DNA from 2 places in the Streptomyces sp. NPDC027185 genome. Region 2 is predicted to be linked to the other one. Evidence: riboswitches for the same ligand, from Rfam matches in the RefSeq annotation. Region 2 holds a riboswitch; the other holds the start of a gene.
The links. A riboswitch is a leader RNA that binds a small molecule or an ion and turns the genes downstream of it on or off. The one in region 2 is predicted to bind glycine.

Region 1: another riboswitch for glycine. It lies ahead of gcvT (glycine cleavage system aminomethyltransferase GcvT); the one in region 2 lies ahead of gcvP (aminomethyl-transferring glycine dehydrogenase).

The regions. Positions count from the first base shown of each region.
Region 1 covers NZ_JBVHRF010000002.1:251,310-266,047, reverse strand. Annotated here, with positions in the region: gene nadE (ammonia-dependent NAD(+) synthetase) at 1-288, opposite strand, end outside; gene ACZ4M8_RS06415 (GH25 family lysozyme) at 346-900, opposite strand; gene ACZ4M8_RS06410 (MarR family winged helix-turn-helix transcriptional regulator) at 1,092-1,547, opposite strand; gene ACZ4M8_RS06405 (L-serine ammonia-lyase) at 1,806-3,188, opposite strand; gene glyA (serine hydroxymethyltransferase) at 3,632-4,891, opposite strand; gene gcvH (glycine cleavage system protein GcvH) at 4,959-5,336, opposite strand; gene gcvT (glycine cleavage system aminomethyltransferase GcvT) at 5,490-6,617, opposite strand; glycine riboswitch at 6,763-6,857, opposite strand; gene ACZ4M8_RS06385 (AAA family ATPase) at 7,411-8,067, shown strand; gene ACZ4M8_RS06380 (enhanced serine sensitivity protein SseB) at 8,321-9,127, shown strand; gene ACZ4M8_RS06375 (enhanced serine sensitivity protein SseB C-terminal domain-containing protein) at 9,186-9,968, shown strand; gene ACZ4M8_RS06370 (ABC transporter permease) at 10,376-11,377, shown strand; gene ACZ4M8_RS06365 (ABC transporter substrate-binding protein) at 11,482-13,227, shown strand; gene ACZ4M8_RS06360 (ABC transporter permease) at 13,303-14,313, shown strand; gene ACZ4M8_RS06355 (ABC transporter ATP-binding protein) at 14,310-14,738, shown strand, end outside.
Region 2 covers NZ_JBVHRF010000008.1:415,514-430,251, forward strand. Annotated here, with positions in the region: gene ACZ4M8_RS26085 (glutamate-cysteine ligase family protein) at 1-597, opposite strand, end outside; gene ACZ4M8_RS26090 (hypothetical protein) at 1,133-1,720, shown strand; gene ACZ4M8_RS26095 (DUF5999 family protein) at 2,091-2,297, shown strand; gene gcvP (aminomethyl-transferring glycine dehydrogenase) at 2,359-5,244, opposite strand; glycine riboswitch at 5,306-5,432, opposite strand; glycine riboswitch at 5,433-5,529, opposite strand; gene ACZ4M8_RS26105 (PRC-barrel domain-containing protein) at 5,593-6,024, shown strand; gene ACZ4M8_RS26110 (DNA polymerase IV) at 6,049-7,590, opposite strand; gene ACZ4M8_RS26115 (MerR family transcriptional regulator) at 7,678-8,280, opposite strand; gene ACZ4M8_RS26120 (bifunctional nuclease family protein) at 8,504-8,977, opposite strand; gene ftsR (transcriptional regulator FtsR) at 9,031-9,777, opposite strand; gene ACZ4M8_RS26130 (FHA domain-containing protein) at 9,795-10,589, opposite strand; gene ACZ4M8_RS26135 (DUF881 domain-containing protein) at 10,720-11,622, opposite strand; gene ACZ4M8_RS26140 (small basic family protein) at 11,931-12,263, opposite strand; gene ACZ4M8_RS26145 (DUF881 domain-containing protein) at 12,260-13,198, opposite strand; gene ACZ4M8_RS26150 (sugar phosphate nucleotidyltransferase) at 13,274-14,738, opposite strand, start outside.

The DNA of each region.
Region 1 (14,738 bases), on a different contig from region 2:
CGCGTCCCGCTCGTCGGCCTGGACGCCGTACGGCAGCCGCATCGCGAAGAACGTGGCCTCGTGACCCGTCTCCCGGGCACGTTCCACCGCGAGCTGGCACAGCCGGCCCGCGGTCGTCGAGTCGACGCCGCCGCTGATGCCCAGTACCAGGGAGCGCAGTCCCGTGAGGGCCAGCCGCTCCGCGAGGAAGGCGACCCGGCGCTCGATCTCGTGCCCGGCGTCGAAGGACGCGCTCACCTGGAGATCCCGGGCGATCTCCTGCTGGGCCTTGGCTGCCGGGTCACTCACGGCTGCTCCTCGCTGCTGTCGGAATCCGAACGGCCGGTCGGACCGGCCACGGAAACCTTATGCCGGGTGCGCCCACTTCTTCAGGGCGGCCTTGCTCGCGAAGTCCGCGACGTCCTTGTCGAGCGGCCGGTCGGTGTACTGGTGGATGCGCCACTTCGCCTTGATCCGCGGGTGCCCGGCCTTGACGTAGTCGGCGATCCACAGCCCGTCGGCGGCGTACGAGGAGGTGTCGTGGTGCAGCCAGAAGTCGCGGTTGCAGTAGAGCATCACGCGGTGGGTGGGCCGGAGCTTCTTGACCTCTCTGAGGAACTGGTCCTTCTGCGCGTTGCTGGCGTACGTACCGCTGCCGGTGGTCTCCCAGTCGGCGGCGAGGATGTCGCCGCCCACCGAGGCGCACTTCTCGACGAAGTACCGTGCCTGCGCCGCGATGTTCCCCGGCCACAGGAAGTGGTAGAAGCCGACCACGCACCCGGCCTTCCGCGCCTTCGCCGCCTGCGCCGACTGGTGGGGATTGATGTACGAGCGGCCCTCGGTCGCCTTGATGATCACGAAGTCCAGCCCGCCCGTGGAGAAGGACGTGTTGTACGAACTGACATCGACACCGTGCAGCATGAGCGGCCTCCCGCCGTTTCGACCTGCTTCTTCGAACCGTCCCCTGCCAACCAGCAGTTCAGCACGTTCAACGGGGAAGACGCCAGAGAGCTACCGGGAAGTTCCGCAGCGCGAGCGCCCGTTGGCGCGGGGCGGCCGTACGGCTCGCGATGGGGCGGCGGAGGCGGGTGGGTCGAAAAGGTGACCGGGGATCAGCCGGTGGGCTGCGCGGGGTGGCGCAGTTGTTCGGCGGCCTCCGAGACGCGGTGCAGCAGCTCCACGAAGACGGTCTGCTCGGACGGGGCCAGCGGGGAGAGGAAGAGCTGATTCATCCGCGCGGTGCGCACCGCGAGCTTCTTGTGCACGCGAACGCCCTCGTCGGTGGCGCGCAGCGCCGCACGGCGTCCGTCACGCGGATCGCGGATCTTGTCGACCATCCCGCGCACCACCAGCCGGCGGATCACCTCGGCGATGGTGGAGCGGTCCAGCCCGACCCGCTCACCGACCGTGCGCTGGTCCAACCCGTCCTCGCCGACCAGGGAGTTGAGGACCGCGAACTGCGGGGAGGTGACCTCCTCGGAGACCATGGTCGTCCACAGCAGGGTGTGCGCCTGCTGGAACCGCCTGGCCAGGGGGCCCGGATGGCTGCTGAGGTCGAGCGTGGTCACGCCGCCTCCCCTTCCCCGTCGAAGCTCGGATCCGTACGCAGTGTGCGCCGGAGCGCCACTCATTGTAGCGGCGCGCCGAGCCCGATATAAGTGCCGTGACCAGGCAGGACGTGCTGGCGGCAACCGTCGGGGGAGTACGTTCCCGCGGCGGGGACGGCAGCGGGGACGGCAGGCGGCGGCGAGCGGGACGGCCGCCCGCCCCGCCGGGCACGGGCCCTGATCCCGCGTCGGGCGCGCGGGGTCAGGGCCGGTCCGGACTCAGCACTCGATGATGTTCACCGCGAGGCCGCCGCGGGCGGTCTCCTTGTACTTCACCGACATGTCCGCGCCGGTGTCCTTCATCGTCTTGATGACCTTGTCGAGGGAGACGTGGTGGCGGCCGTCGCCCCGCAGCGACATCCGGGCGGCGGTGACGGCCTTGACGGAGGCCATACCGTTCCGCTCGATGCACGGGATCTGCACCAGACCGCCGATCGGGTCGCAGGTCAGGCCGAGGTTGTGCTCCATGCCGATCTCGGCGGCGTTCTCCACCTTCTCCGGGGTCGCGCCGAGGACCTCGGCGAGGCCGCCCGCCGCCATCGAGCAGGCCGAGCCGACCTCGCCCTGGCAGCCGACCTCCGCGCCCGAGATGGAGGCGTTCTCCTTGAAGAGCATGCCGATCGCACCGGCGGCGAGGAGGAAGCGGACCACGCCGTCCTCGTCGGCGCCGGGCACGAAGTTCACGTAGTAGTGCAGGACGGCGGGGATGATCCCGGCGGCGCCGTTGGTGGGGGCGGTCACCACCCGGCCGCCGGCCGCGTTCTCCTCGTTGACGGCCATCGCGTAGAGGGTGATCCACTCCATGGCGTGGGTCTGCGGGTCGCCCTCGGCGCGCAGGGCGCGGGCGGCGTTGGCGGCCCGGCGGCGGACCTTCAGACCGCCCGGCAGGATGCCCTCGCGGGACATGCCGCGCTCCACACACGCCTGCATGACGCGCCAGATCTCCAGCAGCCCGGCGCGGATCTCCGCCTCGGTGCGCCACGCCTTCTCGTTCTCAAGCATCAGCGCGGAGATGGACAGACCGGTCTCCCGCGTCAGCCGCAGCAGTTCGTCGCCGGTGCGGAAGGGGTGCGTCAGGACGGTGTCGTCGAGCTTGATCCGGTCCTCGGCCGCCGCGTCCTCGTCGACGACGAAACCGCCGCCGACGGAGTAGTACGTCTTCTCCAGCAGCGGGGCGCCGTGGGCGTCGTACGCGAAGAGGGTCATGCCGTTGGCGTGGTACGGCAGGGAGCGGCGGCGGTGCAGGATCAGCTGGGTGGACTCGTCGAAGGCGATCTCGTGGGCGTCCCCTATCTCGGCGGCCAGCAGGCGCAGCCGGCCGCTCTCGCGGATCTCGGCGACGCGGGTGTCGGCGTTCTCGACGTCGACGGTGCGCGGGGAGTTGCCCTCCAGACCGAGCAGGACGGCCTTGGGGGTGCCGTGGCCGTGGCCGGTGGCGCCGAGGGAGCCGAAGAGTTCCGCCCGTACCGAGACGGTCTGGGCGAGCAGTCCGTCCTTCTTGAGGCGGCCGGCGAACATCCGGGCCGCGCGCATGGGGCCCACCGTGTGGGAGCTGGAGGGGCCGATGCCGATGGAGAAGAGGTCGAAGACGGAGATGGCCACGGTGGCGGACTCCCTTGTCTGCTCGTGAGGGGCGGTGCGGGCGGAGAGAGGGGGATCGGGAGGTTGGTGCGGTTTTCGGGGTGTATCGGTGCCGACTGACGAGCGTAACGCGGTCATGGGGCGGGCCGCCGGACACGGACCGACGGGTGGCGGGCGGCCCGGGGAACGGCGGGTGCCGGGCCGCCCGCGGCACCCGGTACGGAGCGGTGCGCGGGGCGGCCGGGGCGTGGCCCCGGTGCCGGCGTACGCGGGCGGGCGGTGGCGTCCGCGTGCGGAGACCGCGTCCGTTCCGTGCCCTGTGTGCCGGATCGTTCCGGATTCCGGGGCAGGCAGACGGCGAGCCCGGGGCCGGGGCCCCGGGCTCGTGGCCCGTACCGCCTCCGGGCGCCGGTGGTGCGGCGCCCGGAGGCAACGGCGCGCGGCGGGGCGCCGCGCGCTCCCTCTCAGAGGGAGGGGTAGAGCGGGTGCTTCGCGGCGAGGGCGGCGACCCGCGCCTTGAGCGACTCGGCGTCGTACGACGGCTTCAGCGCCTCGGCGATGACGTCGGCGACCTCGCGGAAGTCATCGGCGCCGAAACCGCGGGTGGCCAGCGCCGGGGTGCCGATCCGCAGGCCCGAGGTGACCATCGGGGGCCGCGGGTCGTTCGGGACGGCGTTGCGGTTGACGGTGATGCCGACCTCGTGGAGACGGTCCTCGGCCTGCTGGCCGTCCAGCTCGCTGTTGCGCAGGTCGACCAGGACGAGGTGGACGTCGGTGCCGCCGGAGAGGACGGAGACGCCCGCCTCGGTGACGTCCGGCTGCACCAGGCGCTCGGCCAGGATGCGGGCGCCGTCCAGGGTGCGCTGCTGGCGCTCCTTGAAGTCCTCGGACGCCGCGACCTTGAAGGAGACCGCCTTCGCCGCGATGACGTGCTCCAGCGGACCGCCCTGCTGACCGGGGAAGACCGCGGAGTTGATCTTCTTGGCCAGCTCCTGGGTGGAGAGGATCACGCCGCCGCGCGGACCGCCCAGGGTCTTGTGGGTGGTGGTGGTGACGACGTGGGCGTGCGGCACCGGGTTGGGGTGCAGCCCCGCGGCGACCAGACCGGCGAAGTGCGCCATGTCCACCATCAGGTACGCGCCGACCTCGTCCGCGATCTTGCGGAAGGCGGCGAAGTCCAGCTGGCGCGGGTAGGCCGACCAGCCCGCGACGATCAGCTTCGGGCGGTGCTCCTTGGCGAGCCGCTCGACCTCCGCCATGTCGACCAGGTTGGTCTTCTCGTCGACGTGGTAGGGCACCACGTTGTAGAGCTTGCCGGAGAAGTTGATCTTCATGCCGTGGGTGAGGTGGCCACCGTGGGCGAGGTTCAGGCCCAGGATGGTGTCGCCCGGCTTGATCAGCGCGAACATCGCGGCGGCGTTGGCCTGCGCACCGGAGTGCGGCTGGACGTTGGCCGCCTCCGCGCCGAAGAGCTCCTTGATGCGGTCGATGGCGATCCGCTCGACCACGTCGACGTGCTCGCAGCCGCCGTAGTAGCGGCGGCCGGGGTAGCCCTCGGCGTACTTGTTGGTGAGAACCGAGCCCTGCGCCTCCATGACGGCGACCGGAGCGAAGTTCTCCGAGGCGATCATTTCGAGGGTGGACTGCTGACGGTGCAGCTCGGCGTCGACGGCGGCGGCGACGTCGGGGTCGAGCTCGTGGAGGGAGCTGTCGAGAAGCGACATGGGTCTTCTCCTGGAGGGTTCAGGGGGCGCGGAGCGCTTCGGTACGGGCGGCGGCCGAGCGGCGGACTCAGCCGGCGGTGAAGGCGGTGTACTCGTCCGCGGAGAGCAGGTCGCCCGGCTCCCCGGTGATCTTCACCTTGAACAGCCAGCCGCCCTCGAACGGGGCGGTGTTCACCAGCGAGGGGTCGTCGGTGACACCCTCGTTGACCTCGGTGATCTCGCCGTCGACCGGCGCGTAGAGATCGCTGACCGACTTGGTCGACTCCAGCTCACCGCAGGTCTCGCCCGCCGTGATCGTGGAGCCGACCTCCGGGAGCTGCACGTAGACGACGTCGCCGAGCGCGTTCGCCGCGTGCTCGGTGATGCCGACCGTCGAGACGCCGTCCTCGGCGTCCGACAGCCACTCGTGCTCCTTGCTGTAGCGCAGCTGCTGGGGGTTGCTCATGGGTCGATTCTCCTGTACGCGAGGGTGTGGTGGTGAAAGGGGTCTGCACAGTGAGACACAGCGGCGGCGGCCCGGCCGCACCGGAACGGCCGCACCGGACCGGCCCGGCGGCCCCGTACGGCGGCTCCGGGCGGCGATGTGTCCCGCTACGGGCTACTTCTCCCGCTTGTAGAACGGCAGCGCGACGACCTCGTACGGCTCGTGGCTGCCACGGATGTCGACCTTGACGCCCGCGGTGCCCGGGGCGGCGTGCGCGGCGTCGACGTACGCCATCGCGACCGGCCTGCCCAGGGTCGGCGACGGCGCGCCGGAGGTCACCTCGCCGATGACGGTGCCCTCGGCGTCCACCACCGGGTAGCCCGCCCGGGGCACCCGGCGGCCCTCGGCGATCAGACCGACGAGCTTGCGCGGCGGCCGCTCCTCGGCGCGCGCGGCGGCCGCCTCCAGCGCGGCGCGGCCGACGAAGGCGCCGCCGTTGGACGTCTTCTCGAACTTCACGACCCGGCCCAGCCCGGCGTCGAACGGCGTGGTCGCCGTCGTCAGCTCGTGGCCGTAGAGCGGCATGCCCGCCTCCAGGCGCAGCGTGTCGCGGCAGGACAGGCCGCACGGGACCAGCCCGGCGTCCTCGCCCGCCGCCAGCAGTGCCTCCCAGAGCGCGGCCGCGTCCTCGGGCCGGACGAACAGCTCGAAGCCGTCCTCGCCGGTGTAGCCGGTGCGGGCGATGAGCGCGGAGACGCCGGCGACCGTGCCGGGCAGCCCGGCGTAGTACTTCAGCCCGTCCAGATCGGCGTCGGTGACGGCCTTGAGGATGCGGGGGGACTCGGGGCCCTGCACGGCCAGCAGCGCGTACGCGTCGCGGTCGTCGCGGATCGCGGCGTCGAAGCCGCCGGAGCGGGCGGTCAGCGCGTCCAGGACGGTCTGCGCGTTGGAGGCGTTGGCGACGACCAGGTACTCCGTCTCGCCGAGGCGGTAGACGATCAGGTCGTCGAGGATGCCGCCGTCCTCCTGGCAGATCATGGTGTAGCGGGCGCGGCCCGGCTTCACGGAGCCGATGTTGCCGACCAGTGCGTGGTCGAGGAGGTCGGCCGCCTGCGGGCCGGTGACGGTGATCTCGCCCATGTGGGAGAGGTCGAAGAGACCGGCGCGGGTGCGGACGGCGAGGTGCTCGTCGCGCTCGCTGGCGTAGCGCAGCGGCATGTCCCAGCCGGCGAAGTCGGTCATGGTCGCGCCCAGCGCGCGGTGGACGGCGTCGAGCGCGGTGCGGCGGGGGGCATCGGTCATGGTGGGCTCCCGGACAGGGTGAGAGGACATGTCTCCCCATCTGTCATCGGAACCTGAGAGGTTCACCGGAATCCCGCGAACGGGCCGGTTTGCACCTTGGGTGGAACCGCTCCCGTACGGGCCGCGGCTCGCTTTTCAGATCTGCCTCGCCCGCGCGGTATAGGGGCCTGAGAGATTCAAGGGAGGACTTGCTCCTTCGGCGCCCCGGCGCGCGGCCGGGGACTCTCCCGCGCGGATTCAAGCGGCCGGTATGGAGTTGGACCATGCACGGCGCGACGCCGGTGTGCACGGGGCGCCGACATCATCGCACGGGAACGCCGCACGTAGGAGCCCCGGCCCGGAACCCGCCCGGCCGCCCGGACGGAGCGCCTCCGCACGGCGCCGCCCCCGGCCGCGCACCGCCCGAGGCGCGGCACCGGAACACCCCGCGTCTTGAACGGCATTACCTTTCCTTGACACTGTGCGGGAGGGGACGGGGCCGCCGCCCGGCCCCGCCGAGGGGGAAGGGGCGATCACGGTGCAGAGCGAAGCCGCGCGCACGGCCGTACCGAGGACCGGTGGCACCGCGCCGCCCCGGCCCGCGCCCGGGGCCCGCGAGGCCCGGCCGCCGCGGGCGGTGCCGGACGCGCGACCGGCACCGGAGGCACGCCGCGGACCGCGCCCGGACGCGTACCCGGGGGCCGCCCCGGACGCGTACCCGGGGGCCGGCCCGGACACGCCGCCCCGCCCGCCGCGGCAGGACTCCGCCGTGGCCGCCCGCCCGGAATCCGCTCCCGCGCCGGAACCCGCTTCCGTGCCGGACCCCGTCGCCGTCACCGACCTGCGGGGGTGCCCCGCCGCCGGGCTCCCGGCCGAACTCCGCTTCCCCGCAGGTGCCCTGGTCGTCGTCTCCGGACTGCCCGGCAGCGGCAAGAGCACGCTGATGCACCGCGTCGTCCCGGCGGCCGACGGCGCGGGCGCCCCCGTCCACCGCGTCGACTCCCAGGACGCCCGCGAGCGCTGGGAGCGCGGCCGGCTGCGCCGGGTGCCGTACGCCCTCTACCGGCCACTCGTCCGGGTGGCGCACTACCTCGGGCTGCGCCGGGTGCTGCGCTCGGGCCGGAGCGCCGTGGTGCACGACTGCGGGACGCAGACCTGGGTGCGCCGCTGGATCGCCCGCGCGGCGCGGCGCGGCGGGCGGCGTCCGCATCTGCTGCTGCTCGACGTCCCGCCCGAGGTGGCGCGGCGCGGTCAGCGCTCGCGCGGGCGCGGGGTGTCCGGCTACGCCTTCGCCCGGCACCGCGCGGCCAGCCGGCGGCTGATCCGGAACGCCGGGGCGGGGCGGCCGCCCCGGGGGTTCGCCTCGGCCGTCCTGCTGGACCGGTCCGCGGCCGACCGGCTGCGCACGCTCCGGTTCGGCGGCGGGCCCGCGCCCCGGGCGGCGGACGCGGCGGTGCCGCCACTCGTCTAGGGTTCGGTCGTCACCCTCCGTCCGCCCCTTCCGGGCGGGCGACCGGAGGGCGGCGACAGGGCCCGGAGGGTGTCCTGTCGGTCTTCGCCGGCCGGGACGGCCCGCGGCCGTGCGCCGCGGGGCGCGGCCGTCCGCGGCGCAGGACGCCTCCGCGGCGAGGCGTGCTGCCGCTCACCCCGGCCCCGCGAGGATGCCAAGGACACCCCCTAAGCTCATCGGCCAGAGCGCGCGGTACGGAAGCGGATGGATGGACATGGACTTTCCCGAGCAGGGGATCGAGCAGGGAATACCGCAGCTGGCGTGGCCCGCCAACGAGTTGGAGGAGGTCCTCGCGGCCTCCGTCGGCCACCCCGGCGCGGGCGGCCGGATCGTGGAGGTGCTGGGCCGCAGCCGGGTGTGGGTGCCGCTGCCCAACGGCGGTGGCCCGGACGCCGCGGGCCCCGGCGGCCGGGGTCTGGACCTGCCCACCGTTGAGATCGGCGAGGTGGCGTACGTCCCGGTGTTCAGCTCCGAGCAGGAGTTCCTGCGGACCGTCGGCGCCCACATGTCCTTCACCGTCGCTCCGGCGAAGGAGTTCGCCCGGGGGCTGCCGCCGCTGCTCGGTATCGCCGTCAACCCCGGCGGCACGGTCGGCACCGCGCTGCCGGCGCCCGCGGTGGCGGAGCTGTGCCGGGAGGCGGGCGCCGGGGTGTCCGCGCCCACCGGCGGCCGGGTGCGGCTCTTCGAGCCGGACTGGCAGGAGGAGCCGGTGGACTTCCTCGCCGCCGCCGGCCTGGAGTTCTCCGGTGCCGGATTTGTCCTGACTGCCCGGCGTGCCCTGGCGAGTGTGGAGGGCGACACGCCCGCGCTCTTCGTCGGCGTCGAGGTCGACGCCACCCTCGCCAACCCCTACGACGACGCCACCCGCGAAGCGGCCCTCGCCGCCCTGGGACGCGCGCTCGGCACGGTGCCCGTGGCCTGGCCCGTCCAACTGGTGCTGCTGGACGTCGCCCAGGGCGACCCGGTCGCCGACTGGATGACCGCGCGCGTACGGCCCTTCTACTCCCGGGACCACTCGTAAGCTGGACGGACGACGGGCGGGCGTACCCCACGCGGCCGCCGGAGAAGGGACGGACCACGTGAGCGCGGGTGCGCATCAAGGAGCGGCGGCAGGCCGGGTCGAGCAGCTGCTGGGACAGGTCACACCCGGCCGCTACGACGCCTACGAGGCGCTGCTGCACGCGCTCGCCGCCGGTCAGGTCTGGATGCTGCTCTGGCACGGCCGCGCCGGGATGCCCGACGCGCAGTACGGAAACATGGAGGTCGACGGCCTGGGCTACGCGCCCTGTGTCACCTCCGCGCCCGAGCTGGCCGCCTCCGGATGGAACCGTGACCACGAGTTGGTCACCGGTGTCGAGATCGCCTCCGCCCTCTTCCCCGACCGCTGGGGCCTGTGGCTGAATCCGCACGCCCCTGGCGGCGGCGTCGGCATCCCCTGGCTGGATCTGCGCCGTATCGCCGGCGGTCTCGACCGACTCCCCGCCGGACCGCTGCGCATCACCGAACCGGTCATCGACCTCCCGCAGTTCTACGCCCTGCTCACCCAGAACGCCCACCGCACGCCCGCCGTGCGGTCGTTGCGCCGCGCCTGGGTGCAGCCCGCCCTCGGCGCGCCCTACCTCGCCCTCGGCCTCGATCTCTACGACGCGGGCCAACAGGGCGTGGACGCCGCGCGGTTGATGGTCCAGCAGTCGATGGGCGCGGTCCCCGAAGGGCTGCCGGTCTCGACCGTCGCGATGAACGACGAGTACGACCCGGTCGGCATGTGGATGCGGGCCTGCGCCCGCCCCTTCTTCGACCGCGAGGGCTACGGCGCCCCGGCGCAGCCGCCCACCGGGTACGGCTACCCGCGCCCCTACTGATCCGGCGGCGGGCCTTCCCCGGGCCACCGCCGGAGGTTCACCGCCCAGGGTGTGCGGTGTCTCGAATTCGCCCTGTTCGTCCGTCAGTTGACGGGCTTTTTCCCGCCACCGAAATCTCCGTTCAGACGTCCCTTGCGTCCGGATAGCGGAGACTTGTGGACCAGATCACAGTTGCGCATCCATTCACCTTGGGGGCTGGTGAGTGATCGCGAATCGGATGAAGACTCCGGCAGCAGGGCATCGGCCCTGTGTACGAACACCATCCGGACACCTGTCATGTGACACCGCGATGTTTCGCGGTGCGAACTTCCATGGCATCCGCGCGTCGTGCGGCGGCGATGGGGACCAGGCCGCGAGCGCGGCGGGGCGTGAGGCCGCACCGTCGGCCGAGAGGGGTCAAAGGCACTGTGACCGCACCGATCGAGACCACCGGCGCGGCTGCCCAGGCGCAGCCGGAAGCGGTGCTGAAGGGCGTGGCGGGCAAGCGGATCGAAGGCCGCTCGCTCGGCCGCATCGCACTGCTGCGCTTCCGGCGCGACAAGGTCGCGGTGGCCGGTGCCATCGTTGTCATCCTGCTCATCGTCGTCGCCGCGCTCTCCCGCCCGCTCCAGGCGCTGCTCGGTCTCGACCCCGACAGCCCCCACCAGTCGCTGATCGACCCCAACACCACGCTCCCCAAGGGCGACCTAGGCGGGATGAGCGGCGACCACCCGCTGGGCGTGGACCCGAAGTTCGGCCGTGACCTGCTCGCCCGGGTGCTGGAGGGCTCCTGGGTCTCGCTGATCGTCGCCTTCGGCGCCACCTTGCTGTCGGTGGCGATCGGCACGGTCATGGGAGTGGTCGCCGGCTTCTACCGCGGACGGGTCGACGCGGTGATCAGCCGGCTGATGGATGTCTTCCTGGCGTTCCCGTTGTTGCTGTTCGCCATCGCGATTTCCGCCTCGCTCCAGGGGGGCGCTTTCGGCCTCACCGGGCTGCCGCTCCACCTCTCCGTGCTGATCTTCGTGATCGGGTTCTTCAACTGGCCGTACATGGGCCGCATCGTGCGGGCGCAGACCCTGTCGCTGCGGGAGCGGGAGTTCGTCGACGCGGCGCGCGGAATGGGTGCGCGCGGTCCGTTCATCCTCTTCCGCGAACTGCTGCCCAACCTCGTCGGCCCGATCGTCGTGTACTCGACGCTGCTGATCCCCTCCAACATCCTCTTCGAGGCGGCGCTGAGCTTCCTGGGCGTCGGCATCCAGCCGCCCCAGGCGTCCTGGGGCGGCATGCTCAACCAGGCGGTCAAGTACTACGAGGTCGACCCGCAGTACATGCTCGTCCCCGGTCTCGCCATCTTCGTCACCGTGCTCGCGTTCAACCTGCTCGGTGACGGTCTGCGGGACGCACTGGACCCTCGCGGCGGACGCTGAGCCCTCCGGGCCCGCCCCCCACCGCCCGCCGTACGTCCGGTCGTCCGAAGTTTTCCGAAGTCCTTTCCCGAAGTGTTCGACGAATCAAGGGGAGCGCCACCATCATGCGAAGGTCAGTTCCGGTCGCGGCGATAGCGGCCATCACCAGCGCGGGCCTGCTGGCCGGCTGCACCGGGGGCGCCGGATCCACCGCCTCCGGCAAGGCGAACGCCGCGACGGAGGGCATCGTCAACGCCTCGGACGCGAAGGGCGGCACCCTCACCTACGCGATGAGCGACGCCCCCGAGTCCTTCGACCCGGGCAACACCTACTACGCGTTCGTGTACAACTTCAGCCGCCTCTACGCGCGTTCCCTGACGACCTTCAAGCCGGCCCCCGGCCCCAAGGGCAACGAGATCGTCCCGGACCTCGCCGAGTCGAAGGGCAAGTCCTCCGACGGCGGCAAGACCTGGACGTACAAGATCCGCAAGGGGGTGAAGTACGAGGACGGCCGGGAGGTCACCTCGCAGGACGTCAAGTACGCCGTCGAGCGCTCCAACTTCGCCCGCGACACGCTGTCCCTGGGGCCGAACTACTTCCAGCAGTTCCTCAAGGACAACGACGGCGGCTACAAGGGCCCGTACAAGGACAAGAGCAAGGACGGGCTCAAGTCCATCGAGACGCCGGACGACCACACCATCGTCTTCCACCTCAAGAAGGCGTTCGCGGAGTTCGACCAGCTGGTCAGCGCCCCGCAGACGGCGCCGGTGCCGCAGGACAAGGACAAGGGCGCCGACTACACCCGGTCCGTGATCTCCTCCGGTTCGTACAAGTACCAGGATTACCAGGAGGGCAAGCAGCTCACCCTGGTGCGCAATCCGCACTGGTCGGCGAAGACGGACCCGCTGCGCAAGCAGCTGCCGGAGAAGATCGTCCTGAAGCTGAAGGTGGCGCAGTCCACCATCGACAAGGACCTGCTGGCCGGCAACACCATGGTCGACATGGCCGGCAAGGGCGTCGACGCGCAGACCCAGGCCCACCTGCTGCTCGACGCCAAGGAGAAGGGCAACACCGACAACGCGCTCGGCCAGCGGCTCAACTACCTGGCGATCAACTCCAAGGTGAAGCCGTTCGACAAGCTCGCCTGCCGCCAGGCGGTCGAGTACGCCGTCGACAAGAAGGCCGTACAGACCTCCCTCGGCGGCCCGATCCGCGGCGACATCGCCTCCACGGTCCTGCCGACCGACATCCCCGGCTACGAGAAGTACGACCTGTACCCGCAGAAGTACAAGGGCGACGACCTCGACCTCACCGAGGCGAAGAAGAAGTGGGCCGAGTGCGGCGCCGGGAACGTCTCCACCACCATCCTCGCCCGCAGTGACCGGCAGGAGGAGGTGGACGCGGCGACCTCCGTCATCTCCTCGCTGAAGAAGATCGGCGTCAACGCCAAGATCCAGCAGTACCCGAGCAGCAAGTACTTCTCGGACTACGCGGGCGTCCCGTCGTTCAACAAGAAGAACGACGTCGGTCTGATCATGATGCAGTGGGGCGCCGACTTCCCGACCGGCTACGGCTACCTCCAGCAGATCCTCAACGGCAAGGCGATCTCCCAGTCCGGCAACACCAACCTCTCCGAGACGGACGACCCGGAGATCAACAAGCTTCTCGACTCCGCCGTCGCCAACCCGGACAAGGCCGGGCGCGAGAAGGCGTACGCCGAGATCGACAAGAAGGCGATGGGCCAGGCCGTGATGGTCCCGCTCACCTACTTCAAGGTCCTGAACTACCGCTCCCCGAAGGCCACGAACATGGTCGCGACCTCGGCGTACAGCGGGCAGTACGACTACCTCAACATCGGCGTCAAGAAGTAAGTCCCGGAAGGCAGGTGAAGGCATTGGTGCCCGCGGCCGGCCCCTCGGCCCCGCGGGCACCGACGCCGCATCCCCGTGTTCTCGTACCTCATCCGCAGGGTGATCAGCGCGGTGATCCTGCTGCTGATCGTCAGCGCGGTCACCTTCGGCATCTTCTTCCTGCTGCCGAAGATCGCCGGGCAGACCACCGACCAGCTCGCACAGCAGTACATCGGCAAGTCGCCGACGCCCGCCGACATCGCGGCGGTGAAGAGGAACCTCGGCCTGGACAAGCCCGTGTACGAACAGTACTGGGAGTTCCTCCGGGGCATCTTCACCGGCGTCGACTACAAGTTCGGCCCCGAGGCGGCGCGCTGCCACATGCCGTGCTTCGGCTACTCCTTCAAGACCCATATCGAGGTCTGGCCGGAGATCCAATCCCGGCTGCCGGTGACCCTGTCGCTCGCCGCCGGCGCGGCCGTCGTCTGGCTGCTCACCGGCATCACCACCGGCGTCATCTCCGCGCTGCGCCCCGGCTCGTTCTTCGACCGGCTGTCGATGGGCGTCGCCCTGGCCGGTGTGTCGCTGCCGATGTTCTTCACCGGAGCCATCGCGCTGGCCCTCTTCACCTACCAGTGGCCGCTCTTCGAACGCAGCGACTACGTCCCGCTCTTCGACGACCCGCTGCTGTGGGCCAGGACGCTGGTCCTGCCCTGGGTGACGCTGGCGTTCCTCTACTCGGCGCTCTACGCCCGTCTGACCAGGGCGGGGATGCTGGAGACGCTGGGTGAGGACTACATCCGCACCGCCCGCGCCAAGGGGCTGGGGGAGCGCACCGTCGTCGTCAAGCACGGCCTGCGCGCCGCCCTCACCCCGCTCATCACCGTCTTCGGCATGGACCTGGGCCTGCTGCTCGGTGGTGCGCTCATCACCGAACAGGTCTTCTCGCTCCAGGGCGTGGGCGCCTTCGCCGTCCAGGCGATCACCGCCAACGACCTGCCCAACATCCTCGGCGTCACCCTGCTCGCCGCGTTCTTCATCGTCCTGTGCAACCTGGTGGTGGACGTCCTGTACGCCGCCGTCGACCCGCGCGTGAGGCTCTCGTGACCGACTCCGACGACACCGCATCCGGCGCCACCGGGGCGTCCGCCGAGACGGCGGCCCCGTTCCTCGACGTCCGCGATCTGAAGGTGCACTTCCCGACCGACGACGGGCTGGTCAAGTCCGTCGACGGCCTCTCCTTCACGCTGGAGAAGGGCAAGACCCTCGGCATCGTCGGCGAGTCCGGCTCCGGCAAGTCCGTCACCTCGCTCGCCGTGATGGGGCTGCACGCCGCGTCGCGGCGGCAGCGGGCCAAGGTACGGATGTCCGGTGAGATCCGGCTGGACGGCCAGGAGCTGATCGGCGCCGCCCCGGACGCGGTCCGCCGGCTGCGCGGCCGCCGGATGGCGATGATCTTCCAGGACCCGCTCTCCGCGCTGCACCCCTACTACACCGTCGGCAAGCAGATCGTGGAGGCGTACCGCGTCCAC
Region 2 (14,738 bases):
GCCGGGCGTCACCTGCAGATGCAGCTGCACGGAGGTGCACGCGGCCTCCGGCGCGATCGACGGCGACCGGGCGACGAGCCGCTCCACACCCTGGATGTCGAGTGCGAAGTCCTCACCGCGCGCCGCCCGCATTTCATCGTTGAGCAGGAAATAGCGGTCGTTCTCGGAGAGGCTGGCGGCGGTGAGATCGGTGGTGTCCAACGTGGGCAGAATACCGATCATCATGACCCGGGAGGCCACTTCACGGGCTTTGCGATCGGCATAGGCGAGCGCGGTACGGAGTTCTTCGGCGAGCTGCTCGAAGACCTGGCCGTGCAGCCGGTGCGGGGTGATGTTCACTTCCAGATTGCAACGGGCGAGTTCGGTCTGGAAATCCTGGCTCGCGATACGTTCCAGCACCTGGGAGTTCATCATCCTGGGCAGTCCGTCGGCCCCGGCGAGATTGAGTTCGATCTCCAGACCCACCAGGTTTTTCGGCCGGTCGAACCGTTTCTCCCCCAGCAGCCTCGCCAGCCCCTCAAGACACTCCTGAAGCTTTCTTCGATAACGCTCCCGGTCCGCCAGGCCGATGCCGTCCGCGGCGACCTTCTCCCCCATCGAAGGGTCCTTCCTCCAGTGGACGGCCCGCAGCCACGGGCCGTCCGGGGCCGTCCCCGGCACCACCGGGGCACGCGTCACGGTCGATGATGCCCCGGTGATCTGATCCATAACGCCTCAAGGGCGTTCGGCCGCCGATAGGCTCGAAGCGGCCCGGAGTCCGGCACGTACCGTTGGCATATTGCCCGGACACCCCCCGTCAGCAATTACCCGGAAAAACACCGGAAAGATTCGGCCTACCGTACCGCGACAGAATATCGAGGCGGTTTACCCATCCTCCCCGCAAAGAAGGAGAAAACGCCTCTATAGCCGGTCCGGATTACCCCTTGCCGGAAATCACGGGCGCGCTTAGCGGAAACACCGCTGGAACATACGTCGTATAAACTCCGTTCACGAGGCGGAGACTTGGGCCCCGTGTCGCGTTGCGCGCCCCTGCGCGGAGATACGCGCCGGGGCCGGCTCCGACCCCGCACGCTGACAATGCCGTCGGCGTCCACCTGCACCACCGTGTCTCCCGAGTGAGAGGCGACTCACCATGCCGCTGCACGTACCCGCTGCCCCCGCGCCCGCCCTGCGCAGCGTCCTCACCGCTCTCGGCTCGCCCACCGCCGTCCGTGAGGCCCGCCCCGCCGCGCTCCGCGCGCACCAGGGCCCGCTGAGCGCCGACCATCCGCTCCCGGTCCACATCCTGGACGGCATCGGCCACACCGGCGTCCCGCCCCGCACCCGCCTGGCCGGGTGGCGGTTCCTGGTGCTCGGCGGTGAGCGGCCGGTCGCGGCGGCCGAGGCGCGGCTGACGGCGGACGGCTGGGCGTTCGCCCACTTCTGCGGCGGCCCGTACGTCACGGCGACCGAACAGGCCCTGCACCAGGCCGAATCGCTCACCGCCGGGTACCAGCCGCGGCTGCTGTCCGTACCGGAGCTGTACATGCTGACGCTGTGGCTGCACCACGACACCGCCTCCGACGGCGTCTCGGGGGAGCCGGCGCCCGGCGATCTCCTGGTGCCGCTCGCTCCCGCCCCGCCCGGGATCGCCGCGCACCTCCCGCAGCGGGTGGCCGACCTCCTGCCCCGGCTCAGCGACCGCCTCGCCCCGCCGCCGCTCCTCGGCTCCACCGCCTGAGGACATCCGGACACACCGGCGGGCGGGGACCGACCGTCCGACCGACGCGTCCGGCACGGCGTACGCACCCGCTCACCGAGCGCCCCGCGAGCCCCCGACGGCCGCGGGGCGTTCGGCCGTACGCCCCCCGTGCGCCCGTCCGCCGCCTCTCCCCCAACCTCCGTGACCAGCGGCGCATTTGGGAGCAACCGCCCGCACGGGTGACACGTCCGTATCGAGTGCGTACCACTGCTGCGAAATCCCTGCGGAAATCCGTCCGCAGGGCAACACTTGAGCCCAACCGAAGGAAACGGGGGAAGCGGCCATGACCACTTCGAGTTCATCGAGCCGCACGACGACGTTCACCCATCCGCAGCGAAAGACAGTGCCCATGTGTCAGCACCAGCCGCCCTGCCCGACCGCCGACTCCACCGACCGGGAAGCCGCACATCCGGTGGCGCACCATCCGGAGCAGGGCTGGAGCCTGTTGTGCAACGGCGTTCTCCTCTTCGAGGACACCGGTGAGCTTCTGCCGGACGGTCAGGTCATCGCCCCGCACCGTCCGGACTGCGCCTCCCGGGTCGCCACCACCGTCTGACCCGTCGCACGTCAAAGGGCCCCCGGCGACATCGCCGAGGGCCCTCATCGTTGCGCGGACGTCAGCCGTCGTACTCCGTCAGCGGCGGGCAGGAGCAGACGAGGTTACGGTCGCCGAAGGCGCCGTCGATGCGGCGGACCGGCGGCCAGTACTTCTCCGCCGCCACGACACCCGCCGGGAAGACGGCCTCCTCGCGGGTGTACGGGTGCGCCCACTCACCGCCGAGCGCGTCCGCGGTGTGCGGGGCGTTGCGCAGCGGGTTGTCGTCCTTGTCCCACTCGCCGTTGCCGACCTTCTCGATCTCCGCGCGGATGGCGATCATCGCGTCGCAGAAGCGGTCCAGCTCGGTGAGGTCCTCGCTCTCGGTCGGCTCGATCATCAGCGTGCCGGCCACCGGGAACGACATCGTCGGGGCGTGGAAGCCGTAGTCGATGAGCCGCTTGGCGACGTCGTCGATGCTCACGCCCGTGGCCTTGGTGAGCGGCCGGACGTCGATGATGCACTCGTGCGCGACGAGCCCGCCGGGCCCGGTGTAGAGCACCGGGTAGTGCGGCTCCAGGCGCTTGGCGATGTAGTTGGCGGAGAGCACCGCCACCTGGGTGGCGCGCTTGAGACCCTCGCCGCCCATGAGCCGGACGTACGCCCAGGAGATCGGCAGGATGCCGGCCGAGCCCCAGGGGGCGGCGGAGATCGGGCCGACGCCGGTCTCCGGGCCCGCGGTGGGCTGGAGCGGGTGGTTGGGGAGGTACGGCGCGAGGTGCGCGCGGACGCCGACCGGGCCGACACCGGGGCCGCCCCCGCCGTGCGGGATGCAGAAGGTCTTGTGGAGGTTCAGGTGCGAGACGTCGCCGCCGAACTTCCCCGGCTCGGCGAGTCCGACCAGCGCGTTCAGGTTGGCGCCGTCCACGTAGACCTGACCGCCCGCGTCGTGCACCGCGGCGCAGATCTCGGTGATGTGCTCCTCGAAGACGCCGTGTGTCGAGGGGTAGGTGACCATCAGGACGGCCAGCTCGTCACGGTGCTTGTCGATCTTGGCGTGGAGGTCGTCGGTGTCGACCTCGCCGTCCTCGCCGGTCTTGACGACGACGACCTTCATCCCGGCCATCACGGCGCTCGCGGCGTTGGTGCCGTGCGCCGAGGACGGGATGAGGCAGACGGTGCGCTGCTCATCGCCGTTGGCGCGGTGGTACGCGCGCACCGCCAGCAGACCGGCCAGCTCACCCTGGGAGCCGGCGTTCGGCTGGATGGAGACCTTGTCGTAGCCGGTGACGGCGGCCAGCCGCTCCTCCAGTTCCTGGATGAGGCTGAGGTAGCCCTGCGCCTGCTCGGCGGGGGCGAAGGGGTGCAGCTGCCCGAACTCCGGCCAGGTGACCGGCTCCATCTCCGTCGTCGCGTTCAGCTTCATCGTGCAGGAGCCGAGCGGGATCATGCCGCGGTCGAGCGCGTAGTCCTTGTCGGACAGCCGGCGCAGGTAGCGCAGCATCGCGGTCTCGGAACGGTGCTGGTGGAAGACCGGGTGGGTGAGGTAGCCGTCGGTCCGCAGCAACCCCTCGGGCAGCGCGTCGGCGGCCGCCGCGTCCAGCTGCTCGACGTCACCGGAGACGCCGAAGGCGCGCCAGACGGCGGCGAGCTGCGTCCGGCCGGTGGTCTCGTCGCAGGCGATGCCGACATGGTCCGCGTCGGTCAGACGGAGGTTGACACCGGCCTCCCGGGCGGCCGCGACGACGTCGGCGGCCCGTCCCGGCACCCGGGCGGTGAGGGTGTCGAAGTACGCGCCGTGCACCAGCTCCACGCCACCGGCCGTCAGGCCCTCGGCGAGGACCGTGGCGTAACGGTGGGTGCGGCGGGCGATGGCGGCCAGCCCGTCCGGGCCGTGGTAGACCGCGTACATCCCGGCCATGACGGCGAGCAGCACCTGCGCGGTACAGATGTTGCTGGTGGCCTTCTCACGGCGGATGTGCTGCTCGCGGGTCTGCAGGGCGAGGCGGTACGCCTTGGTGCCGTCGGCGTCGACGGAGACGCCCACCAGGCGGCCGGGCAAGCTCCGGGCGAACTTCTCCCGTACGGCCATGAAGCCGGCGTGCGGACCGCCGAAGCCCATCGGCACACCGAAACGCTGGGTGGTGCCCACCGCGATGTCGGCGCCCAGCTCACCCGGCGAGGTGAGGAGGGTCAGGGCCAGCAGATCGGCGGCGACGGTGACGACGGCGCCCAGCTCCTGGGCCTGCGCGATGACGGCACGCGGGTCGCGGACCGCGCCGGACGCCCCCGGGTACTGCAGCAGCACACCGAAGACGCCCCGCTCGGCGATCTCGGCGGGGATGCCGTCACTCAGGTCGGCGACGACGACCTCGACACCGGTGGGTTCGGCGCGCGTCCGGATGACGGCGACGGTCTGCGGCAGGCAGTCGGCGTCGACGAGGAAGACGCCCTGCTTGACCTTGCCCACCCGCCGGGAGAGCGCCATGGCCTCGGCGGCGGCGGTGCCCTCGTCCAGGAGCGACGCACCGGAGGTCGGCAGGCCGGTGAGGTCGGCGACCATCGTCTGGAAGTTCAGCAGCGCCTCCAGCCGGCCCTGCGAGATCTCCGGCTGGTAGGGGGTGTACGCCGTGTACCAGGCGGGGTTCTCCATGACGTTGCGCAGGATCACCGGCGGGGTGAACGTGCCGTGGTAACCGAGGCCGATCATCGAGGACAGGACCTGGTTGCGCTGGGCGAGACCGCGCAGTTCGGCGAGGACCTCCGCCTCCGAACGGCCCTGCGGCAGCCCCAGCGCCTCGGCGCTCTTGATCACGTCGGGCACCGCGGCGGCGGTCAGCTCGTCCAGCGAACCGAATCCGACCTGCGCGAGCATCTTCGCCTGCGCCTCGTGGTCCGGACCGATGTGCCGGTGCTCGAAGGGCGTACCGCGCTCCAGCTCGGTCAGGGGGATGCGATTGGTGGTCATCTGCGGGGGCCTCCTGGTCTCAACGACCTACGAGGGGCACCACGGCGCTGGTGCCCGGACGGCCTCCCCCTCTGTCATCTCAACCTGAGAGCTTCACCGGCCCGCGACCGCGACCCGGCTTTCACCGTCGGTGAGGAGGGGTTTCCGGCGCTGCGTCGTCCGTGGCCCGCCCTGCTTTCCAGAGTGACCTCGTCCGAGCGGTACGTGTGCCTGAGAGTTTCCGGGGAGGATTTGCTCCTTCGGCGTCCGCGCCGCGAACGACGTGGACTCTCCCGCACGGGGTCAGCGGCCATTTGCCAGCCTACCAGCGCGTCATCCGGGGGATCCTTCGAGTGGCCGACATGAGAAATGTGCCGTTTGGTAGGTGTGACCAGGCAGTTGCGACCAGTTGGAGGGGCCGTGCAAACCGATATCGACCCGCGGAGCCTGATCGGCCGCAAGGCGTACGACCGCCAAGGTGCCAAGATCGGTACCGTGGACGAGGTCTACCTCGACGACGCGACCGGCGAACCCGAATGGGCGGCAGTGCGCACCGGACTTTTCAGCCGCGACGCCTTCGTCCCCCTGGAGCCGAGCCGCCTGGTCGACGACGCCCTGCACATCCCCTACGACCGCAAGCTGATCAAGGGCGCCCCGGACTTCGGCGTCGGCCGCCACCTCTCCCCCGAGCAGGAACTCCAGCTGTACCACCACTACCGGCTGGACATCACCTCCCCCGCGGACGTCGAGCGGCCTCCCGCCGACAAGAACTTCGGCAACATCGCGGGAGCGGACGACTGAATCCCGGGAGCGGAGCTGGCCCGCTCACCGGCGGTCCGCGCCTCGATCCTCCGGCGCCGGGGCCGGCCCCGGCGCCGACACCGGCTCTTCCGCCGGCGCCCGCTCCGGCCGACCGGATATCGAGCGGCCGGACACACCGTCCGGCCCGCCCCCTTTGCTCCTGACCGGCGCCGCTCCCGCGCCCGCCCCGCCCGCTGCGGAGCCCGTCGTCGGCCCGCCGCCGACCAGCGGCAACGGCTCCCCGGGCCGTAGCGCCGGATCGTCCACGGCGAAGGTCCTCACCCGCCCCGGCGCCGACCACGGCTGCTCGAACCGCACCGTCACCCGCCCCACCCCGCTGCCCTGCACCCACCCCGCGCCGTAGTCGTCATGGACGACGTCCAGCCCGGGATGCCAGCGGCGCGGCCGCTCCTCCTCGGGCTCCGCCTCGCCCCTCGCCTCCCCGCTCGCCGCCGCTTCCAGGGCGTGCGCTGCTTCGACGGCCTCCTGCTCCGTGGCCAGCTGGGCGAAGAGGTCCTCCTGGGTGAAGTCGGCCAGCCCGCTCACCCCCACGCCCAGCAGCCGCACCCCGCCCGTGGTGTCGACCAGATCCAGCAGCCGGATCGCCGCCTCCCGCACCACCGCGGGATCATCGGTGGGCCCGCGCAGCGTCTCCGACCGCGTCAGCGTCGAGAAGTCGTAGTTCCGCACCTTGATCACGACCGTACGGCCGGAACGGCCGGCGGCCCGCAACCGCTCCACACACCGCTCCGCCAGCCGCACCAGCTCGTTGCGCACCCGGGTGCGGTCGGTGAGGTCGACCTCGAAGGTGTCCTCCACCGACACCGACTTCGCGTCCCGCTCGGCGACGACCGGCCGGTCGTCGCGGCCCAGCGCCATCGCGTACAGCCCCGTCCCGTGCGCCCTGCCCAGCAGCCGTACCAGCTCCGCCTCCCCCGCCTCGGCGGTCTCCGCGACGGTCGTGATCCCGGCCCGGCGCAACGCCTCGGCCGTCGCCGGTCCGACGCCCGGCAGGGTACGGACGGTCATCGGCCCCAGCAGCTCCCGTTCGGTGCCCGGCTCGATGATCCGCAGGCCGTCCGGCTTGGCCGCCTCCGACGCGATCTTGGCCAGCATCTTGGCCCCGGCCAGCCCCACCGAACCCGTCAGCCCTGTGACCTCCCGGATGTCGCGCCGCAGCCGCTCACCGACCGCGCGGGCCGACCCGGAGTCGTCCGCGACACCGCCCGCCTCCAGATCGACGAACGCCTCGTCCAGGCTCAACGGCTCGACCAGCGGCGACAGCGCGTGCAGCAGCTCCATCACGCTGTCGCTGACCCGGCGGTAGACGGAGAAGCGCGGACTGAGATACGCCGCGTTGGGACACAGCCGGCGCGCCTGGGCCGTCGGCATCGCCGACCGCACCCCGAAGACCCGCGCCTCGTACGACGCGGTCGAGACAACGCCGCGCGGCCCGATCCCGCCCACGACCACCGGCTTACCGCGCAGGCTGGGCTTGGCCGCCTGCTCGGCGGCCGCGAAGAACGCATCCATGTCGAGATGCAGAATCGTCGGCGCACGTCTCACACGACCGATGCTGCCGCATACCACTGACAATCGGCCCCGAGCAGGGCCGGAGCGCCCGGCGGAGGCCGGCTCGGCAGCGGCCGGGGCTCAGCCCGCGCGGTTGCGCCGCCGGGCCAGCTCGTCGTGCGGGTTCTGCCCGGCCAGGGTCTCCCCCGTGTCCACCCGCTCACCGTGCAGCTGGGACAGCGCACTCTCCACGTCCCGCCACACCACACCGATGGCGATACCGAAGACGCCCTGCCCACCCTGCAGCAGATCGACCACCTGGTCCGGGGAGGTGCACTCGTAGACCGTCGCGCCGTCGCTCATCAACGTCATACGCGTCAGATCGGCCGGCTGCCGGGAACGCAGGTGCTGGACCGCGGTGCGGATGTTCTGGAGCGACACACCCGTGTCCAGCAGCCGCTTGACGATCTTCAGGACGACGACGTCGCGGAAGCTGTAGAGCCGCTGGGTGCCCGAGCCGTACGCCGGGCGGACACTCGGCTCGACCAGCCCCGTACGGGCCCAGTAGTCGAGCTGCCGGTAGGTGATGCCGGCGGCCGCACACGCGGTCGGGCCGCGGTAGCCGATGATCGCCGTCGCGCGCTCCGCCGGGACCGCGGCGGCCTGTACCGGGGTGCGGTCCGCCGTCACGTTCGAGGGGAGCGGCAACGCCCCTTCCGCCGTACCGTCGCCGGTGATTGCCACGCCGCCCTCCGTCCTCCACGTCCCGGACGGGACCTGCCATCTCGACGGTATGCAGTCACTCGGGGTGCGTCAACGATCGCCGCGCTCGCCACGCCGAGTGATAATCACCCCACGAGTGGTTTCCCGTGACTCCGGACGGGGAAGGCGTGATGGATTGGCCGAAAAGAATCAGCCGGTGGCGAGTTTCCCGCGGAGTACCGCGAGCCACCGCCACCGGCCGCTGTCACTGACTGTTGGTGCCGAAGTCCTCGGGCGAGATCTGATCGAGGAACTCGCGGAACTTCTCCACCTCGTCCTCCTGCTCGTCCGGGATGGCGATACCGGCATCGTCCAGCACACCGTCCGTACCGAAGATCGGCGTACCGGTGCGCAGCGCCAGCGCTATGGCGTCGGACGGCCGCGCACTGACCTCCACCCCGCTGGCGAAGACCAATTCGGCGTAGAACACCCCCTCGCGCAGATCCGTGATGCGGACCTGCGTCAGCTCCTGGCCCACCGCTTCCAGCACGTCCTTGAAAAGGTCGTGCGTCAGCGGCCTGGCAGGGACCATGCCCTGCTGGGCGAAGGCGATGGCGGTGGCCTCCCCCGGCCCGATCCAAATGGGCAGGTAACGATCGCCTCCCACCTCCCGCAGGAGCACGATCGGTTGGCTGGAAGGCATTTCCACCCGGACACCCACGACGTCGAGCTCGTTCACACAGCAACCCTAGGACGTGCCCGGCAGGTTTGGGTAGTCGGGCAGATATTTGCTCATGGCAGAGGGGTCCGCAGCGCGCTCTGGACGAGCGCGGCGTGCAGCCGCACGGAAAGCGTGGCCAGCTCTCTGGCCGTGGCCTCCGCGTGCGCCCTGGTCTGCGGATTACGGTGCCGCCGCAGCGGCGCGACGACCTGTTCCACCAGGCCCGCCTCACGCTCCGCGGCCGCCTTCACGGCCCGCAGATGGCGTGGTTCGAGCCCGAAACGGCCGAGGTCGGCGACGAGCCGGGCGATCCCGACGGCGTCGCTGCCGTAGCCGCCGTCCGCGTCGGCGGTGAGCAGGCCGTACGACTCCCACTCGGCCAGCTCGGACTCGTCCACCTCGGCGGCGGCGAGCAGCTCGGCGCGGCCGATGCGGGCCGTCGCGGGCCGCTCCTCCTCCATCTCGGGGGCGCCCTCCAGCAGGTCCCGGGAGGGCGCGGGGGCGGGCAGCGGCGGCTCCTCACCGCGCTCCTGGGCGTCGAGGTGCTCGCGGATGACCTTCAGCGGAAGGTAGTGGTCGCGCTGCATCCGCAGCACGCTCGCGAGCCGCTGGACGTCGGCGGTGGTGAATTTGCGGTACCCGGAAGGCGTACGCGTCGGCTCGACGAGTCCCTCGGCCTCCAAGAAGCGGATCTTGGAGATCGTGACCTCGGGGAATTCCTCGCGCAGCAGGCCGAGCACCGCACCGATGCTCACCGGCTTGCCGTCCGAGGAGGTGGTGCCGGACGTACCGGCACCACCTGTCGGTGTATGACGCATATGCCTTCCCTGGCCGGTCAGATCCCCGCGCCCCGCTGGCTCGGGTAGAAGACCAGGCGGTACTTACCGATCTGCACCTCGTCACCACCGGCGAGGGCCACGGAGTCGATCCGCTCGCGGTTGACGTAGGTGCCGTTGAGGCTGCCGACGTCGGCGACGGTGAAGACACCGTCCTGACCGCGGCGGAACTCCACATGGCTGCGGGAGACCGTCACATCGTCGAGGAAGATGTCGCTCTGCGGATGACGGCCCGCCGTCGTCAGCTCCCCGTCCAGCAGGAAGCGGCTGCCGGAGTTGGGCCCCCGGCGGACGATCAGCAGCGCGGAGCCCAGCGGCAGGGCGTCGACCGCCGCCTGCGCCTCGGGCGACAGGGCGGGGCTGAGGTTCTGCCCCGTGGTCTCGCCGTCGTACGCCTCGATACCCGAGATCGAGATCGTCGACGTCGTCTCGGACGGACGCTCGGGCTGTCCGCCCGCACGCAGCGGCGCACCGCACTGCGAACAGAACTTGCCCGCCTCGGCGTTCCGGTGACCGCACCGCGGGCAGGCCAAGGCCGCCGCGCCCTGGGCACCTATGCGGCCGGCACCGGACGGATCACCGGCACCCGCCCCGGCGGCACCCGCGACCTCGTCGCGGAAGAGCGGACGCTCGGCGTCGCTCTCCTCGGGCCGGCTCGGGGCACGGTGCCGCGCCGTGCCGCTGCCGCCCTCCTGACGTGCACTCTTGCCGAACAGCTTTCCAAACAACTTCACGGGCGATTCCCCTTGTACGAAACAGACCCGCCCGTGGGGCAGGACGAACCCTCGATGCACACACCGGCCGATCCGGACATCCTGTGAACGTCCGCGGCCTTCCGACAGTTTCCCTCACACGCCCCATACACGGTGCGTCGACCCCCCGCTACCTCATGCCCTTCCCGGGCCATCCCCATACGCGTCTCTCTCACTGCGATGACGACCGAGCGTAGTCAGGCCGCTTCGCCTCTCGCAAGGCATCCACAATGATCTTCTGCTCATCCGTGACAGCCACCGTGGCCTGCTCCTTTTCCAGAGTCTGCACCACGCCACCGGGGATGTTGAGCGCCGGCTCCAGATCCTGCGGCTTCCCGATGACCTTGAAACGGTACGGCTGCACGACCCTCTTGCCGTCGATCTCCACCCCGCCACGGACATCCGAGAGGTAACTGTTCGCAACGATACGGACGGCGTTCACCTGGATCGCCTCGGCACCCGCGGCGCGCAGCTCCTGGATCGTGTCGAGCAGCTTGTCCGCCTCCACGGAGTGCGTCGGGTCGTCGATGGTCAGGTGGATGCCGGGCCCCTGGGCCGCGACGGTCCCGGCCAGCACGCCCAGCTGCTGTTCCTTCTCCACGGTCTGCTTACGCGCCTCCTCGGCCTGGTCCGAACTGTTCTCCAGCTCGGTTTTCTGCCCCTCCAGGCGCCGCTGTTCGTCCGTCAACCGCTGCGAGCGGTTGTCCAGTTCGTCCAGGATGCGCACCAGGTCCTCCTGGCGCGCGCCCCGTAGCGCGCTGCTGTCACTGGTGGAACGTACCTGAATCGCCAGGCCGAGACCGAGAATGAACAGCAGCACGGCGACGATCAGTTGAGCACGGGTCAGCCGCGGCGGCCACAGAGCGGCGCGCAGCCGCCGGCGCCCGGTCAGCGGCGGCTCCCCGCCGTCGCCGCCCGCCGCGGCTCCGTTCGGCCGCCCTCCGGCGCCGTCACCGCCGCCGGAGGCACCCCCGGACGCGACGCTTGCGTCGCCCGGATCGTAGGTACCGCCCGCACCGTCCTGACCTGCGCCTGCCGTTCCGCCGTCCGGCCGCGCCCGGTTCTCGGGCGGCATCGGCCGCCGGTCCGCCGCCGCCCGCGCCCCGCCCTCGGCCTGGGGAAGCTCGCGCCGTACGGAAACCTCGTCGGCATCGGGGAGCGCACGGCGCGCCGGGGCTTCGGCCTGGTGGCGGCGCGCCGGGAGGTCCGCCTCCGGGCGGCGCACCGGGGCCTCGGGCCGCGGCCGTCGCGCGATCTCGCCGCCCGGCTTGTGATCCGGTGTGCCCTGCGAGGGCCGGTCCTCGCGGGAGCGGGGCGTTCCGTCGGCGGATGTGTCGTCCGCCGGGCGTTCCGGCTCGGGGGTCTCGTCGTTCGCCATCCGCCTCACGCCCGGAAGATGTGCCGGCGGATCGCGGCGGCGTTGGAGAAGATCCGGATGCCGAGCACCACGACCACGCCCGTGGAGAGCTGGGCGCCGACGCCGAGCTTGTCCCCGAGGAACACGATCAGCGCGGCGACCACGACGTTCGACAGGAACGACACGACGAAGACCTTGTCGTCGAAGATGCCGTCCAGCATCGCGCGCAGGCCGCCGAACACGGCGTCGAGCGCGGCCACCACAGCGATGGGGAGGTAGGGCTCGACCACCGTCGGCACCACGGGCCGGACCACGAGCCCGACCACGACCCCCACGATGAGCCCCAATACGGCGATCACGATGTGCCCTTCCCTATGTCGGCGCCGTCCGCCTTCGCGGCGCCCGTCTGCGGCTTTGCGGTGCGTACGATCAAACTGGGCGCGGGCGGCAGGGTGACCTCACCCTCCACGGAAATCCGGGTGCGCACGCCGTAGTTCTCCTGCAACACATGCAGATACCGGCCGTCGACGCTGTCCTGGAACGCGGTGCTGAGCCGCTGCCCGTCCCCCACCGCCAGCACCGTGTACGGCGGTACCAGCGGTTTGTTGTCGACCAGTATGGCGTCTCCCGCCGCCCTGATCGCCGAGAGGGACGTCAGCCGCTGCCCGTTGACGGAGATCGCCTCCGCTCCGGACTGCCACAGGCCGTTGACCACACGCTGCATGTCCCGGTCGCGTACCCGTCCGGTGTCGGAGAAACCGTTGCTCTCCCGGGGGCCGCCGCCGTTCCCGGACTCCGCGTCCTTGGCATCGTCGATGACGAGCTTCACGCCGGGGCCGGTGACCTGCGTCGAACCGGCCAGCAGCGCCAGCAGTTCCGCCTTGTCCCCGCCGTGCCGCCGCAGCGCCTCACGCTGCATGGCGCCGACGGAGTCGCGCAGGGCGTCGACCCGGTGCTGCCGCGCGTCGGCCTCGTCGGTGCCCTTCTGGATGCGGTTGATCAGCTCTTCACGCTCCTTCGCCAGCGTCGGCGCGGATATCCGCGCCTGCGCGGCGCCCACCGTCACCACCACCGCGGCGAGCACCAGGCCGGCGGCGAGCCCCAACTTCGCACGCAGCGTACGCGGCAGCCCTCCGCCGACGCCCGCGGCGGCCTTCCGTTCGGCGGCCTCCGCGTATCCGTCGTCGAGGCTGTGATCCATCACGTTGGTCAGCAGCGACATGGACGCGTCGGGGCGCGCGGCCGGTCTCCGGGGACTGCTCCGATCGGGGCGCTGCTGCGACATGCCGCACATCGTCGCACGTCGCCCGCGCGGTCACCCAATGGCCCCACCGGCGCGCCGAATCGCGGCGCGCCGGTGGGGCCCAGGTCAGCGCCCCGCGCCGTCAACCACCGTTGACCACTCGTCCAGCAGCTGGTCCGCGGACGCCTCGTCGGGGCCTTCCGCCCACAGGTGCGTGACCGCCTCCGCGGGATCGGGGAGCACGAGCACCCACCGACCGTCCGCCTCCACGACGCGGACGCCGTCGGTGGTGTCCACGGACCGGTCCCCCGCGGCCTCGACGACGTTCCGCATGACCAGGCCCTTGACCGCCCACGGCGTCGCGACGTCCCGGCGCCGCACATGGGCCCGCGGGATCCGTGCGTCGATCTGGCTGAGCGTGATCTGCGACCGCGCGATCAGCCCGAGCAGCCGCACGAACGCGGCGGAGCCGTCGAAGACGCTGCTGAACTCCGGGATGATGAAGCCGCCGCGCCCGTCACCGCCGAAGACCGTGCCGTCCTCCCGCCCGACCCGCGTCAGATCGTCCGGCGACGTCGTCGTCCACTCGACCTGCGTACCGTGGTACGCCGCGACCTGTTCGGCGATACGGGTCGTCGTCACCGGCAGCGCCACCCGGCCGCTGCGGCGCTCCGCGGCGATCAGATCGAGCATCACCAGCAGCGCACGGTCGTCCTCGATGATCCGGCCCCGCTCGTCCACCAGCGACAGCCGCTCGCCGACCGGGTCGAAGCGCACGCCGAACGCCGCCCGCGCCGACGCGACGATCTCGCCGAGGCGGACGAGTCCCTTGCGACGGGCGTCGCCCGTCTCGGTCGGCCGCGCTTCGTTCAGGCCGGGGTTGATGGTGAGGGCGTCCACGCCGAGGCGGCCCAGCAGGCTCGGCAGGACCAGCCCGGCACTGCCGTTGGACGCGTCGACGACGACCTTCAGCCCGGATTCCGCGAGCCCTTCGGTGTCCACCGCCCGCAGCAGGGATCCGGTGTACGAATCGAAGACGCTGGACGGGAAACGCAGATCCCCGATTTCGCCGGGAAAGGCGCGGCGGTATTCCTGGCGGGCGTAGACACGGTCGAGTTTTCGCTGCCCGGCCTGGGAAAGGTCGGCGCCGCGCGCGTCGAAGAACATGATGTCGACGGAGTCGGGCACGCCCGGCGTGGTGCGGACCATGATGCCGCCGGCGCTGCCCCGTGCGGTCTGCTGCCGGGCCACCGGCAGCGGCACGTTCTCCAGGTCCCGTACGTCTATGGCGCTGGCCTGGAGCGCGGAGATCACAGCGCGTTTGAGCGCTCGGGCGCCCCGGGAATGGTCGCGTGCCGTGGTGACCGTGGCGCCTTTCTTGAGGGTGGTGGCATAGGCACCGGCGAGCCGTACGGCGAGTTCCGGTGTGATTTCGACGTTGAGGATTCCGGAGACCCCGCGGGCGCCGAAAAGATGTGCCTGCCCCTTCGATTCCCAGATCACCGACGTGTTGACGAAGGCGCCGGCCTCGATCGTCTTGAACGGGTAGACCCGTACATTGCCCTGGACGATCGATTCCTCACCGACCAGG